3 regions of the Bacillus sp. SRL543 genome follow, and region 1 is predicted to be linked to each of the others. Evidence: riboswitches for the same ligand, from Rfam matches in the RefSeq annotation. Region 1 holds a riboswitch; each other region holds the start of a gene.
What was found. A riboswitch is a leader RNA that binds a small molecule or an ion and turns the genes downstream of it on or off. The one in region 1 is predicted to bind lysine.

Region 1 (4,270 bases):
GCCCCGGTTCTAAGAGCCGGGGTTTTGTTATGTATCATCCTGCCTTATGTCTCTGTTGCCGGGGATCAGATGCCTTGAATGAATATGTTGACGTGATCCAATGGAGTTTCTATAATAGTAATCTTGCCCTCATTTCTTTTTTTTGCTTTTTTCCTTCAGTTTTTTTTATTAAAATGGAAGGGCAACATTTTAATAATACTGCAGCGCATTGCGTGTATATAGATTGACTTTGCCCCGGGGGTGAATACATGAATGAAAGAATTAAGAATAAGCTGATGCTGCTGCCGGATCAGCCTGGCTGCTACCTTATGAAGGACAGGCAGGAAACCGTGATCTATGTTGGGAAGGCGAAGGTGCTGAAAAATCGTGTCCGCTCCTACTTCACCGGTTCGCATGACGGCAAAACGCTCCGCCTTGTAAATGAAATAGAAGATTTTGAATATATTGTTACATCATCGGATATGGAAGCCCTTATCCTTGAAATGAACCTGATCAAAAAATATGACCCAAAATACAATGTCATGCTGAAGGATGACAAAAGCTACCCGTTCATCAAGCTGACAGCTGAACGCCATCCAAGGCTGATCACAACCCGGAATGTCAAGAAAGACAAAGGGAAGTACTTTGGGCCATATCCGAATGTCCAGGCGGCAAATGAAACGAAAAAGCTGCTTGACCGGATCTATCCGCTTAGAAAGTGTACCACCCTCCCTGACAGGGTGTGCCTTTACTATCATATGGGCCAGTGCCTGGCGCCATGCGTTAAGCCTGTCAGCGAAAAGCAGTACAAAGATATTGTCGATGAGATTGCACGGTTTTTGAACGGCGGCTACAAAGACATCAAGAAAGAGCTTACGGTGAAAATGACGGCTGCAGCAGAGGAACTGGATTTTGAGAGGGCGAAGGAACTGAGGGACCAGATTGCCCATATTGAAGCGACAATGGAAAAACAGAAAATGACATCGACCGATTTTACTGACCGTGATGTATTCGGCTTTGCCGTTGATAAAGGCTGGATGTGCGTCCAGGTCTTCTTTATCAGGCAGGGTAAGCTGATTGAAAGAGATGTTTCGCTGTTCCCGGTGTACGGAGAGCCGGAGGAAGAAATGCTCACATTCATGGGCCAGTTCTATACAAAGGCAAACCACTTCAAGCCGCGTGAAATCCTGGTGCCGGATTCTATCAACGAAGAAATGGCAGAAAAGCTCCTGGAAGTTAAGGTGCTCAAACCGCAGCGCGGCCAAAAGAAAGATCTTGTCAAGCTTGCTGGGAAAAATGCCGGGATCGCCCTTCAGGAGAAGTTCTCCCTCATAGAAAGGGATGAGGAAAGGACCATCAAAGCGGTTGAAAATCTTGGCCGGCAGCTGGGCATTTATACGCCGCACCGGATTGAAGCCTTTGATAATTCGAATATCCAGGGAACGGACCCGGTTTCCGCCATGATCGTATTCATTGACGGCAAGCCGGAAAAGCGTGAATACAGAAAATATAAGATCAAGACAGTCAAGGGACCGGATGATTATGAATCCATGCGCGAGGCTGTCAGGAGGCGGTACACCAGGGTGCTGAAAGAAGGTCTGCCCATTCCGGATCTTATTATTGTCGACGGCGGGAAAGGCCATATTGAATCCGTAAGGGATGTGCTTGAAAATGAGCTGGGGCTTGATATCCCGATATCCGGCCTTGCCAAGGATGAGAAGCACAAGACTTCCCAGCTTTTATATGGAAATCCGCTGGAGATCATTCCGCTTGAGCGGAACAGCCAGGAGTTTTATCTGCTGCAGCGGATCCAGGATGAGGTTCACCGATTTGCCATCACCTTCCACCGCCAGCTCCGGGGAAAAAGCGCCTTCCAATCACTATTGGATGACATTCCGGGAATTGGGGAAAAGAGGAAGAAGCTGCTATTGAAAACCTTCGGATCCGTGAAAAAAATGAAGGAAGCCGGATTGGATGAATTCACAGCTGTCGGAATTCCAGCGAATGTCGCTCAGGAATTAAAGAATAAATTATCTGAATAGCATTGATATCAAAAAAGGGCTATGTTATAATGGTCTCAACTTTATAGCAATATCACTTTATAGCATTAAAGTGAAGGTAGAGGTGCAAACTTCATCAGTAAAAGCTTAGAGAAAGATGAGTTTCTATGAAAAGCTTTGAAAGGGAATGTTTGCCGAAGAAAAGAAAGTCTCATTTCTTTCTTTTCTGGTCCTGTATTGAATAAATACCGGATTGTCAAGACAGTGCCGTCTTGGAGAGCTATCTCACTGTGTGGGCATATTATATATGTATTCTAAACACAGCAATGAGATGGTCATTCTCATTGCTTTTTTGTGTTCAAATAAGCAATGGATGGCCTCTCTTTTAAATGTCAGGCGGCCGGAAACACGATATCCAGATGAAAGAAGGAGAAACGATGGGATTAATTGTCCAGAAATTCGGAGGGACTTCTGTTGGCAGCACAGAAAGAATCTTGAATGCAGCAGAGCGCGCAATTGAAGAAAAAAATAGAGGCAACGATGTGGTTGTCGTTGTATCTGCAATGGGTAAAACGACTGACCAGCTTGTCGGCCTGGCCAGGGAAATTTCAGCTGCGCCAAGCAAGCGTGAAATGGATATGCTCCTGACTACAGGGGAGCAGGTGACAATCAGCCTTTTTAGCATGGCTTTGAATGAGAAGGGCTATGAAAGCATCTCCTTCACTGGCTGGCAGGCGGGGGTAGAGACGGAGGCTGTGCATGGGAACGCAAGGATTGTACATATCGATCCGGAGAAAATCCAGAACCAGCTTAATCAAGGCAGGATCGTCGTTGTTGCCGGCTTCCAGGGAGTAACTGAGGACGGGAGCATAAGCACGCTGGGACGCGGGGGATCGGATACAACTGCAGTGGCGCTGGCAGCAGCGCTTAAAGCGGATAAGTGCGATATTTATACAGATGTGACAGGAGTTTATACGACTGATCCGCGCTATGTAAAAGGAGCGAGGAAGCTGCAGTCCGTTTCCTATGATGAAATGCTGGAGCTTGCGAATCTCGGGGCAGGGGTGCTTCACCCGAGGGCAGTTGAATTTGCCAAAAACTATGAAGTGCCGCTTGAAGTAAGATCAAGCACTGAAAGGGAAAGAGGAACGATCATTGAGGAGGAGCCAACAATGGAAGAAAATTTAGTTGTACGGGGAGTAGCATTTGAAAATGCGATTACTAAGATAGCAATCCTTGGGCTGGAGGACACCCTGAAGGGCCTGTCGACTGTCTTCACGACGCTTGCTGCCCATCATATCAATGTAGATATCATCATTCAGAGCGTGGCCGAAGGGCAGACAGGAAGCCTGTCTTTCTCAATTAAAAATGATGATTTGGAAGAGACGCTAAAAGTGCTGGAAAATAATCGGGATACACTGAAATATGACCGGATCGAATCAGAATCAGGACTTGCAAAAGTGTCTATCGTCGGTTCGGGCATGGTGTCGAATCCTGGGGTGGCAGCAGAGATGTTTGAGGTGCTTTCTTCAAATGGGATTCAGGTCAAGATGGTCAGCACTTCTGAGATCAAGGTATCGACCGTCATCGGTGACAGCTTTATGGTTAAAGCGGTGGAAGCCCTCCACGAAGCGTTCGAACTGTCAGGCACCCCGGCGAGGAGCCTTTAAATCAAAAAGATGGCAGATGCGCAGGGCTGCATCCAAGAAGAATTCTCTTCCCGGGTGCGGGCCCCGCATCATGCCATCTCTTCTTTTGTGCTGCTTCAGCGGTCCTTCCCTTAGAGCGGGCTGATGCGGTCTCTTTTATCCCACTTTACTGTGAAAAGGACAAGGCCGCCCCTTTTTTTGGGATGTTCAAAGGCTTCTGACAGCAGTTCCTTTTGAGATTCCAGCTGCTGTGCAAGAAAACCGGCTTCGAGCTGGAAGGTGCAGTCCGGGTTTTCCTTAAAGCGCCTGGCAAAAAGCGGGCTGGAAAGCTGGAGCTCCACTTCGCTCCTTTTTTCTTCTTTTACAGCAAGATTTCCCCAGCCGGCGCTTTCAAAAAATTCAATGACTGCTTCCATTGTTTGGAGCGGGTATTTCCTGGCCAGCCTTTTGCCGGCCCAATATAGGATTTCGGCTGCATCCTTGCCCAGCATATCTGAAAGAACGTCTTCCCTTATCAATTCATAGCCGAAAGCAGGGACGGTTTCCGGCCCGTGCCCGGCCTTTGTTTCTGCGGATGTCATATTGCTCAATCGTCTCCCCTCTTTCTATGATTCTATTATATACAATCCGGATAAGAATAAA
Region 2 (4,270 bases), 1.2 Mb from region 1:
GAGCCGATGATCGTGACCACCTCTCCTTTCTTTACCGAAAAATCGATGTCCTTCAATACAAGATTCGTGCCGAAGGATTTGCTTAAGTGCTGAACTTCAATGACTTTTTCCATGTTCGCTCCCCCTTCCCTTACAGATTGTTTTCACCTTTGCCCAGCAGATCGAAATTGTCAGGCCCGTCTAATTTCCGCTCAAAATAACGCAGGATTCTCGTAACGATGAACGTCATCACAAAATAAATGACGCATGCCACAAAGAATGACTCGAAATACCTGAAATTATTCCCCGCGACTGATTTGGTCATGAAATATAATTCCGATACGGAAATGACGTTCAGGACGGAAGTGTCCTTGATATTGATGACAAAGTGGTTGCCTGTTGCCGGCAAGATATTGCGGATGACCTGCGGGAGCACGACATTCCACATCGTCTGGTAATGGTTCATCCCGATTGCCTGGGCTGCCTCAAACTGCCCTTTATCAATGGAGACGATTCCGCCGCGGACGATTTCTGCCATATAGGCCCCCGTATTGATCGATACAACAATGATGGCTGCGGCCAGGACATTGATATCAATGCCAAATGCCAAAGCGGAGCCATAATAAATGACCATCGCCTGGACGATCATCGGTGTCCCGCGGAAAAATTCGATATATACCGAAAGGATGAAATTAATCACCTTCAGCATGATTTTCTTAGGCCCGCGCTCTGGTGCAGGAATGGTGCGGACCACTCCTGCCAGCAAGCCGATGCCGGCGCCGATAATGGTGCCGATCAGGGAAATAAGAAGTGTTATCCCCGCTCCGCGAAGGAACATTGGCCAGTTTTCCGAGACGATTCTAACGATCCATTCGAAGCTCATCTTTCTCCCCCTCTGTATTCATCATAAAACCGACTGTAAGCGTACAGCCGGTTTTATGCAGTCTTATTGTGCAGCTGGTTGATTCTGGATCGCTTCATCCATGATAGTCGTGCGGTCTTCTTCTGAAATGCCTTTTAGGATCTCGTTGATTTTCTCTGTCAGTTCACTGCCTTTTTCAAGCCCGACAGCGATTGCTGTATCATCCTCTGACGTTTCGAATCCTTCTTCAAAATCAACCATTGCAAAGTTGTCGTTCGCAGCAGAAGCACTGACTGCTTCAGGACGTTCGGATACGTATCCATCAATGATTCCTGATTCAAGGGCAACCCTCATCGCCGGGAAATTGTCCATCGCTGTTTCTTTGGATACACCATCAATCTGGTCGATCACAGAATAGTGGAATGTATTCAATTGAGCTGTGATTTTAGCATCTTTAAAGTCTTTGAGGCTAGTAGCGTTTTCGTAATCCCCGCCTTTTTTTACAACCATAACAAGCTGGGAATTATAATAGTTGTCTGAGAAGTCGATTGTCTCTTTTCGTTCTGCCGTTGGCGACATCCCTGCAATGATGGCATCGATTTTCCCTGACGTCAGCGCCGGCACAAGGCCGTCCCATTCTGTCTTAACGATTTCTAATTCCTTTCCAAGCCCATCAGCAATCTTCTTTGCGATTTCAACATCATAACCGCCTGCATATTCAGCAGAGCCTTTGATTTTCACACCGCCATTGGCATCATCTTTCTGCGTCCAGTTGAACGGAGCATAGCCAGCCTCCAGGCCAACCTTGAACGTATCGCTTTCTGATGAATCTGAACCTGAACTTGTGCTTGATCCGCAGCCGGCCAGCAAAAGGACTGCCGAAAGCATAAATACTAAAAATAATGAAGCTTTTTTCATGTTTTCTCCCCCTATATTTGTATGATGAGAACAAAATAAAAACGACCTAAGATTAACTTAGGTCGTTATATACATATGCCCATAAGTCCTCTTTATTTCCCTAAATGAGATAGCACAACTCAACAAGCCGGGAAGCTCATTGAGACAGTCCTGCAGCTCTTAACTGCAGACCCAGCAGGCAATACTGAGATATATATGCCCGCTTCGGCGATATTTCCTTCTCCCTAGCATCATCGCTTCTCAAGCTCCGCTAAAGACTGTTAAACACCGCGCCTCTACCTCACCAGTAAAGTGAGGTCTTATTTAATTTTCTCTAATAGTCTACAATTATATAATTCATCTGTCAATCCTTCGTCCCGGGCATTATGTCAGGCATGATTTTCCCATCGGACAGGCAGGCCTTTTTCTAAAACCTCTTCATCTCTAAAAAAACATCCTCCGGATCAGGCAGCTCCGCTGTCCAGCCGGCAGGCATCCTGACAAAGACATGAGGATGGCACATGACTTGAACGACGCAGGAAGCTGCCATTATGTACATTCACTTTCAATCTGTTAACTTCCATTGCATTGTGCCCGTAAAGCAGTGAAGCCCTCAAAACTTTTTAAGTGACGCAGACAGAAAAAGAGCCGGGATCATCCCCGGCTCTTGCCTCATTAATCTAAGTCTTCGATTGAATCAGCTTCCACATAAGAAGGAACGACAAGTCCTGTTTTTGCACCTTCAAGGTTTTCACCAAGGCGTTCCATATCGTCGCCATACTGATCAAGATAATCTTTATGTGTCAGCGGCAGCCAGGCAGCAACGGTCGCATCTGCATCACCATTGGCCACAGCCGTGAACATTGGACCGGCATCCAATTGGACCATTTCTACATTATATCCGATGCTTTCCAGCACTTTCGCCACAACATTGGTACTGGCAATCTCAGAATCCCAGGCTACATATGAAAGGGAAATGTCTTCTCCGCTTACTTCTTCTGCACCTTTTGTCCACTCGGCTACTTTATCGCTATTGTCTTTCACCCAGTTGTCAGCCGCTTCCGCAGGGTCTGTTCCCTCTTGAATTTCAACCATGACTTTACCGATATCATCATTCGTCCAGAAGAACTGGTCAAGCACTTTGTAGGCACTTGGCTGGTCAGCTTCCAGGCCTTTGCGTGTAAAGGTTTCAATCTTCTCGGCCTCACCGTAGACCCCTTTAGGATCTTCCAGGTATTTCAGGTCATACTTGGCGAACATCCAGTGCGGCGTCCAGCCAGTTACAATGATAGGCTCTTCATCTTTAATGGCATTGTCCAGCTCAGCGGCCATGGCAGCTGAAGATGACTCAACCAGTGTGTAATCTTTCAAATTATCATACTCTTCCAGTGCTTTATTAGTAGCGGACATGATTCCGGCACCAGGCTCGATGCCCGTGATTTTGTAATCCACACCATCACCGATTGTGCTGCTTTCCTTTGAATCGTCAGACTCATTCCCGCAGGCAGCCAATCCGACAGATAATGCAAGGATTGAAGCCAACCCGGCTATACGCAATTTTTTCATGTTTCTTCCCCCTTAGTTTTTAGTGATTCTTATATTTTGAGAAATCCGGTCAAGGATAATTGCCAGGATGACAATGACAAGACCAGCTTCAAAACCTACACCAACTTTTAATTGAGTCACGGCACGGTACACATCTGCACCCAATCCCGGCGCACCTACAAGGGATGCGATAACAACCATGGATAGAGCAAGCATGATGCTTTGGTTGATCCCGGCCATGATTGTATTCATTGCCAGCGGCAGCTGGACCTTGAATAGTTTCTGGCTTGGCGTTGAGCCAAAGGCATCTGATGCTTCTACAAGATCCTCCGGCACCTGCCTGATTCCGAGATTAGTCAATCGGATCGTTGGCGGCATCGAGAAGATGACGGAAGCGATGATTCCCGGTACAACCCCTATCCCAAAGAAGATGATGGCCGGTATCAAATAAACAAAGGCAGGCATCGTCTGCATAAAGTCCAGAATCGGCGTGATGATTTTCTGTGCGCGATCGCTTTGTGAAATCCAGATTCCAATCGGGACCCCTATGAGAATGGATATAATGACCGATGCCAAAACAAGCGCAAGCGTATCGATCGTACCATCCCAGTAGCCGAGATTATCAATCAGCAATAACCCAATAGCAGTAAACAACGCTATCGTCCAGCGGCTGACCCACCATGCCAGGGCAGCAAATATTAAAATCAGCAATAAAGTCGGGATCGATTCCAGGATCATGACAAAGAATTGGACAACCGCACCAATTGCATCAGTCATAACGTCAAAGAACGGACCCAGTATGTCTTTAATCCAGCTGACAGCACTATCCACCCAGCTGGCTAACGGAAGCTTCGGCAAGAATGTCATATGCTCTCCACCTCATTTCCTTCAGCTTCTGCATTCAGGTCCGTTTCAAGCCCGGCAAGTGCGCCAAGGACGGCTCCCCTCACAATAACTCCCTTAAGCCGACCTTCTTCGTTGATGACC
Region 3 (4,270 bases), 310 kb from region 1:
CAGAAATTCAAAAGCATGCAGAAGCCGGTTTTGAAATTCTGCGCAAGGTACATACATTGCCTCTGCTTGCAGCCCATTGCGCCTATCAGCATCATGAGAGGCTGAACGGAAGCGGCTACCCAAGGCGGCTGGTTGAAGATGAGATCCATCTGTTTGCCAAGATCATTGCCGTCGCTGATGTATTCGATGCTGTTACCTCCAACCGTGTATACAGGGGGGCCATGCTGCCTCATGAGGGGCTCGAAATATTGTATGCAGGCTCAGGTAAACAATTTGATACAGCGGTGGTGGAAGCGTTCCGGCGCTCTGTCGCGGTCTATCCTTCCGGGATGATGGTTCATTTGAATGACGGCAGGACGGGAATTGTGATCCGTCAGAATAAAGGAGTTTCCGACAGGCCCGTCGTACGCATCCTGGAAGAAAAGGGGCTCCCCGTTGAACCTTTCGAGATTGATCTGGCAAAAGAACTTACCGTAATAATCACCGGGTGTGAAATGCGGATGCCGGCAGCAGCAAATAAAATCTAACTTTTTCTGCTAGTTCACTCCTTTACAGCATACATATAGCTTGTAAAGGGGGGATTTGCTTTGGCTAAATTCGGCGGCCGGCTCCCAAGGAAAGGCCCGCTTCCTTTCCGTTATGTCTTTTTGCTGACTTTTGTGTTTTTCATGTTCTCGACCGCAGCCGGAATATGGATCATCAATAAAGGGCTTGAACCGACCCTGATGAGCTACGCTGACTCTCAGACGAGGAAAATCGCATCGCTTGTCATTAACAATGCCATCAATAAAAAAATCACCAATGTAATGGACCTCGAGGACATGTTTGTTAAAAGCGGCGATGGTTCTGTCATAACCATCAATACCGAGAAGCTTAACCGTGTGAAGGCAGAGGTGACGGAACTTGTTCAGGACAATATAAAAAAGGCCGAACAGGGTGACCTCTCCTCACTGGAATCATTCACGGATATAGAGATTGAAACAAAAGGATCAAAAAAGCAGGATGGGATCATTTATTATGTCCCATTGGGCCAGGCAACCAATAATGCCCTGCTGGGGAATCTCGGACCCAGAATTCCAGTGAAATTCAACTCCGTAGGTTCTGTTACATCAAATGTGATCAGAAAAAGCGAAGACCATGGAATCAATAATGTATTAGTGGAAGTGTTTGTCCGCCTGGATGTCCAGGTCCAGATCATCATACCTTTTGCCACAAAGGTTATACATGTTCAGGAGGACGTACCAGTGGCCATGGGAGTCATTCCGGGAGATGTGCCCCAATTCTATAACGGGGGCGGCGGAGATTCTGCCCCTTCCATTGAACTGCCTGCTAATTAATGGATTTGCTAAAAAGAAGGGCGCCTGTTATAGTATTTAAAGAAATTAATATGACCTTATCATATCCGGTGGGGTAGAGGTGCAAAATTCAATAGTAAGATGTGCGAGGATGACAACTTTGACCGCATCAGAAAGGGAATATTTGCCGAAGCAATTGAAATGTGTCCGCATTCCATTGCTGGGGCTGCTTTGAAGAAGGGCAGCACTGTCATTATAAAGGCAAAGCAGGTATATGCTTTGATAAGCTTTATAATGGGGAGCTACAGATCGTGATGGAGAAACCTATTACTTAGAAAGAGTAATGATGGAGTTTTTCTATCATTGCTCTTTTTTATTATCTGCAGCAGTACAGAGCTGTGACTGCATCTTCGTCTGGAAGTTCCCCCCTGTCATCATACAAGGAGGAGGAAAGAAATTGGCAAACACGATATTTTCACTTTTGCCGCCGCTTGTGGCCATTTTAATGGTCGTTCTGACAAGAAAGGTATTATTATCTTTAGGTGTCGGGATCATAACCGCTGCCTTCCTGCTTGCCGACTTTGGCATCGGGAAAACACTGAGCATCATCTGGGAAGCCGTCAAGGGAATTTTTGTGGCTGATGGCGCACTGAATACTTGGAATGTATATATTATTTTATTTTTATTGGTCCTTGGTGTCATTACAGCTTTTATCAATATCTCCGGCGGCAGCCGCGCTTTCGGGGAATGGGCGATGAAACGGGTGAAAACCCGGGCCGGCGCCCAGCTTGTCGGTGCAGTGCTTGGCATCATTATTTTCATAGATGATTATTTCAATGCACTGGCGGTCGGCCAGATTTCAAGGCCGATAACGGACCGCCATAAAGTTTCAAGGGCAAAGCTTGCGTATCTGATCGACTCTACATCTGCCCCCGTATGTGTCGTTTCCCCTGTTTCGAGCTGGGGCGCCTATATCATTGCCCTTATCGGAACGATTCTTGCCGGCCATGGGGTAACAGAGTACTCGGCATTCTCAGCTTTCATGCAGATGGTGCCGATGAACCTTTATGTATGGACAGCTCTTGCAATGGTATTCATCGTGGCATTGAGGAATATACAGATAGGGCCGATGAAAGCCCATGAAGAGCGGGCTGTAAAAGAAGGACTGGTTCTGGATCCTGAAAAGCCTGCCCCTGGAGAACTGAAAGATGATCTTCCAACAAGCACGACCGGGTCAGTCGGCGATCTTGTCTGGCCGATCATTGCATTGATCATTGGAACCGTCGGAGCTATGATCTGGACTGGATACACAGCAGCAGAGGGAAGCGCAACGATCCTGAAGATCTTTGAAAATACCGATGTAGCGAAATCCCTTATCATCGGAAGCCTTATCGGGCTTTCTGCAACACTGCTTCTTTTCCTTCGCCAGGCTGTCGTCCTGAAGGGCGTAAGTGCAGGCGTTTTCGGAAAAGGGATCTGGGAAGGGATCAAATCCATGCTTCCTGCCGTCTATATCCTGATCTTTGCATGGGCGATCGTCGACCTGATCGGCCAGCTGGAAACCGGGACCTATCTTGCAGGTGTCGTGGAAAACAGCAATATCAGCCTTTCTCTGCTGCCAATCATATTGTTTGTGATTGCAGGGATCATGGCATTCAGTACAGGGACATCTTGGGGCTCCTTCGGGATCCTGCTTCCGATTGCAGGCGATGTCGTGGCAGCGACCGACATTTCGCTGCTTCTGCCTGCAATGGCAGCCGTATTGGCCGGAGCGGTGTTCGGGGACCACTGTTCCCCTATTTCAGATACAACGATCCTTTCATCCACAGGGGCCGGCTGCAACCATATCGATCATGTGCTGACACAGCTGCCGTATGCACTCATCTCAGCGCTGATCGCAGCTGTGGGTTACCTGGTGATCGGATTTACAGGAAGCACCATTTTTGCTTTAATTTCTGTCGCAGTCCTTTTAACTGCCTTTGCCTTCATTGCGGGGCGCGGGCAGGGAGCATCTGCTGAATTGACAGATTGACATTGAGAGGCATCCCGCACTAGGGAGCCTCTTTTTTATTTTGAATTTGGAAGTGTAATATGAAGAACGATTTATATGAAATTGCTGAATTTCATGGATAGTCTATCCAGCAGGGGAATATTAGTATATTAAGGAGGTGGATGGGCATTTAGGGGCTTGGGAGTTATTATTTAAAAATAATAATTTTCTGAAAATAAAGCTTTGACACCACAGGAAAATGTGGCTATACTATGTTTAGATTATACTAAAAAATCAGAAAATATAAAAGTTTCCAACTTTGAGACATGCTTTTCAAAAGAAGCTGGAAATGAAACGGGGGTAAATAGAACTATGGATAATCGTCCGCAATGGGGAACGAGAGCAGGTTTCATTATGGCAGCTGTCGGATCAGCGATCGGGCTGGGGAATATTTGGAGATTCCCTGCGGTAGCTTATGATAATGGAGGAGGCGCTTTCTTCTTTCCTTATCTGTTTGCACTTTTGACAGCGGGTATACCGATTCTCATCCTTGAATTTACACTTGGCCATAAGTACCGCGGCTCCGCTCCGCTTACGTATGCAAGGCTGAGCAAGAAGTATGAATGGCTTGGCTGGTGGCAGGTAGCGGTATCCTTTGTCATCTCCACTTATTATGCAGTCATCATTGCATGGGCCATGTCATTTGCAGGCTTCTCCTTCAACCAGAATTGGGGAGATGACCCGAACGGATTCTTTTTCGGCGAATATTTGCAGCTTGCAGATGCACCGGGGTCAATCAGCACGATCGTCCCAGGCGTATTCTTCCCATTGATCCTTGTCTGGATCATCACACTTGGCGTTTTGTTCAAAGGCGTGAAAAAAGGGATAGAAGTAGCGAACAAAATCTTTATTCCGGCACTTGTTATCTTATTTTTAATCATTGTTGTTCGCGCGCTGACCCTTGATGGCGCTGTCCAGGGGCTTG

Region 2: another riboswitch for lysine. It lies ahead of AC4E8B_RS24780 (transporter substrate-binding domain-containing protein); the one in region 1 lies ahead of AC4E8B_RS18775 (aspartate kinase).
Region 3: another riboswitch for lysine. It lies ahead of AC4E8B_RS20380 (Na+/H+ antiporter NhaC family protein); the one in region 1 lies ahead of AC4E8B_RS18775 (aspartate kinase).

Annotation. Positions count from the first base shown of each region.
Region 1 covers NZ_OZ481794.1:3,667,745-3,672,014, reverse strand. The annotation lists gene uvrC (excinuclease ABC subunit UvrC) at 249-2,021, shown strand; lysine riboswitch at 2,091-2,270, shown strand; gene AC4E8B_RS18775 (aspartate kinase) at 2,417-3,649, shown strand; gene AC4E8B_RS18770 (YslB family protein) at 3,760-4,209, opposite strand.
Region 2 covers NZ_OZ481794.1:4,863,889-4,868,158, forward strand. The annotation lists gene AC4E8B_RS24770 (amino acid ABC transporter ATP-binding protein) at 1-113, opposite strand, end outside; gene AC4E8B_RS24775 (amino acid ABC transporter permease) at 131-862, opposite strand; gene AC4E8B_RS24780 (transporter substrate-binding domain-containing protein) at 926-1,759, opposite strand; lysine riboswitch at 1,862-2,045, opposite strand; gene AC4E8B_RS24785 (glycine betaine ABC transporter substrate-binding protein) at 2,414-3,304, opposite strand; gene AC4E8B_RS24790 (ABC transporter permease) at 3,317-4,150, opposite strand; gene proV (glycine betaine/L-proline ABC transporter ATP-binding protein ProV) at 4,147-4,270, opposite strand, start outside.
Region 3 covers NZ_OZ481794.1:3,976,720-3,980,989, reverse strand. The annotation lists gene AC4E8B_RS20390 (HD-GYP domain-containing protein) at 1-527, shown strand, start outside; gene yunB (sporulation protein YunB) at 588-1,337, shown strand; lysine riboswitch at 1,404-1,608, shown strand; gene AC4E8B_RS20380 (Na+/H+ antiporter NhaC family protein) at 1,753-3,327, shown strand; gene AC4E8B_RS20375 (sodium-dependent transporter) at 3,658-4,270, shown strand, end outside.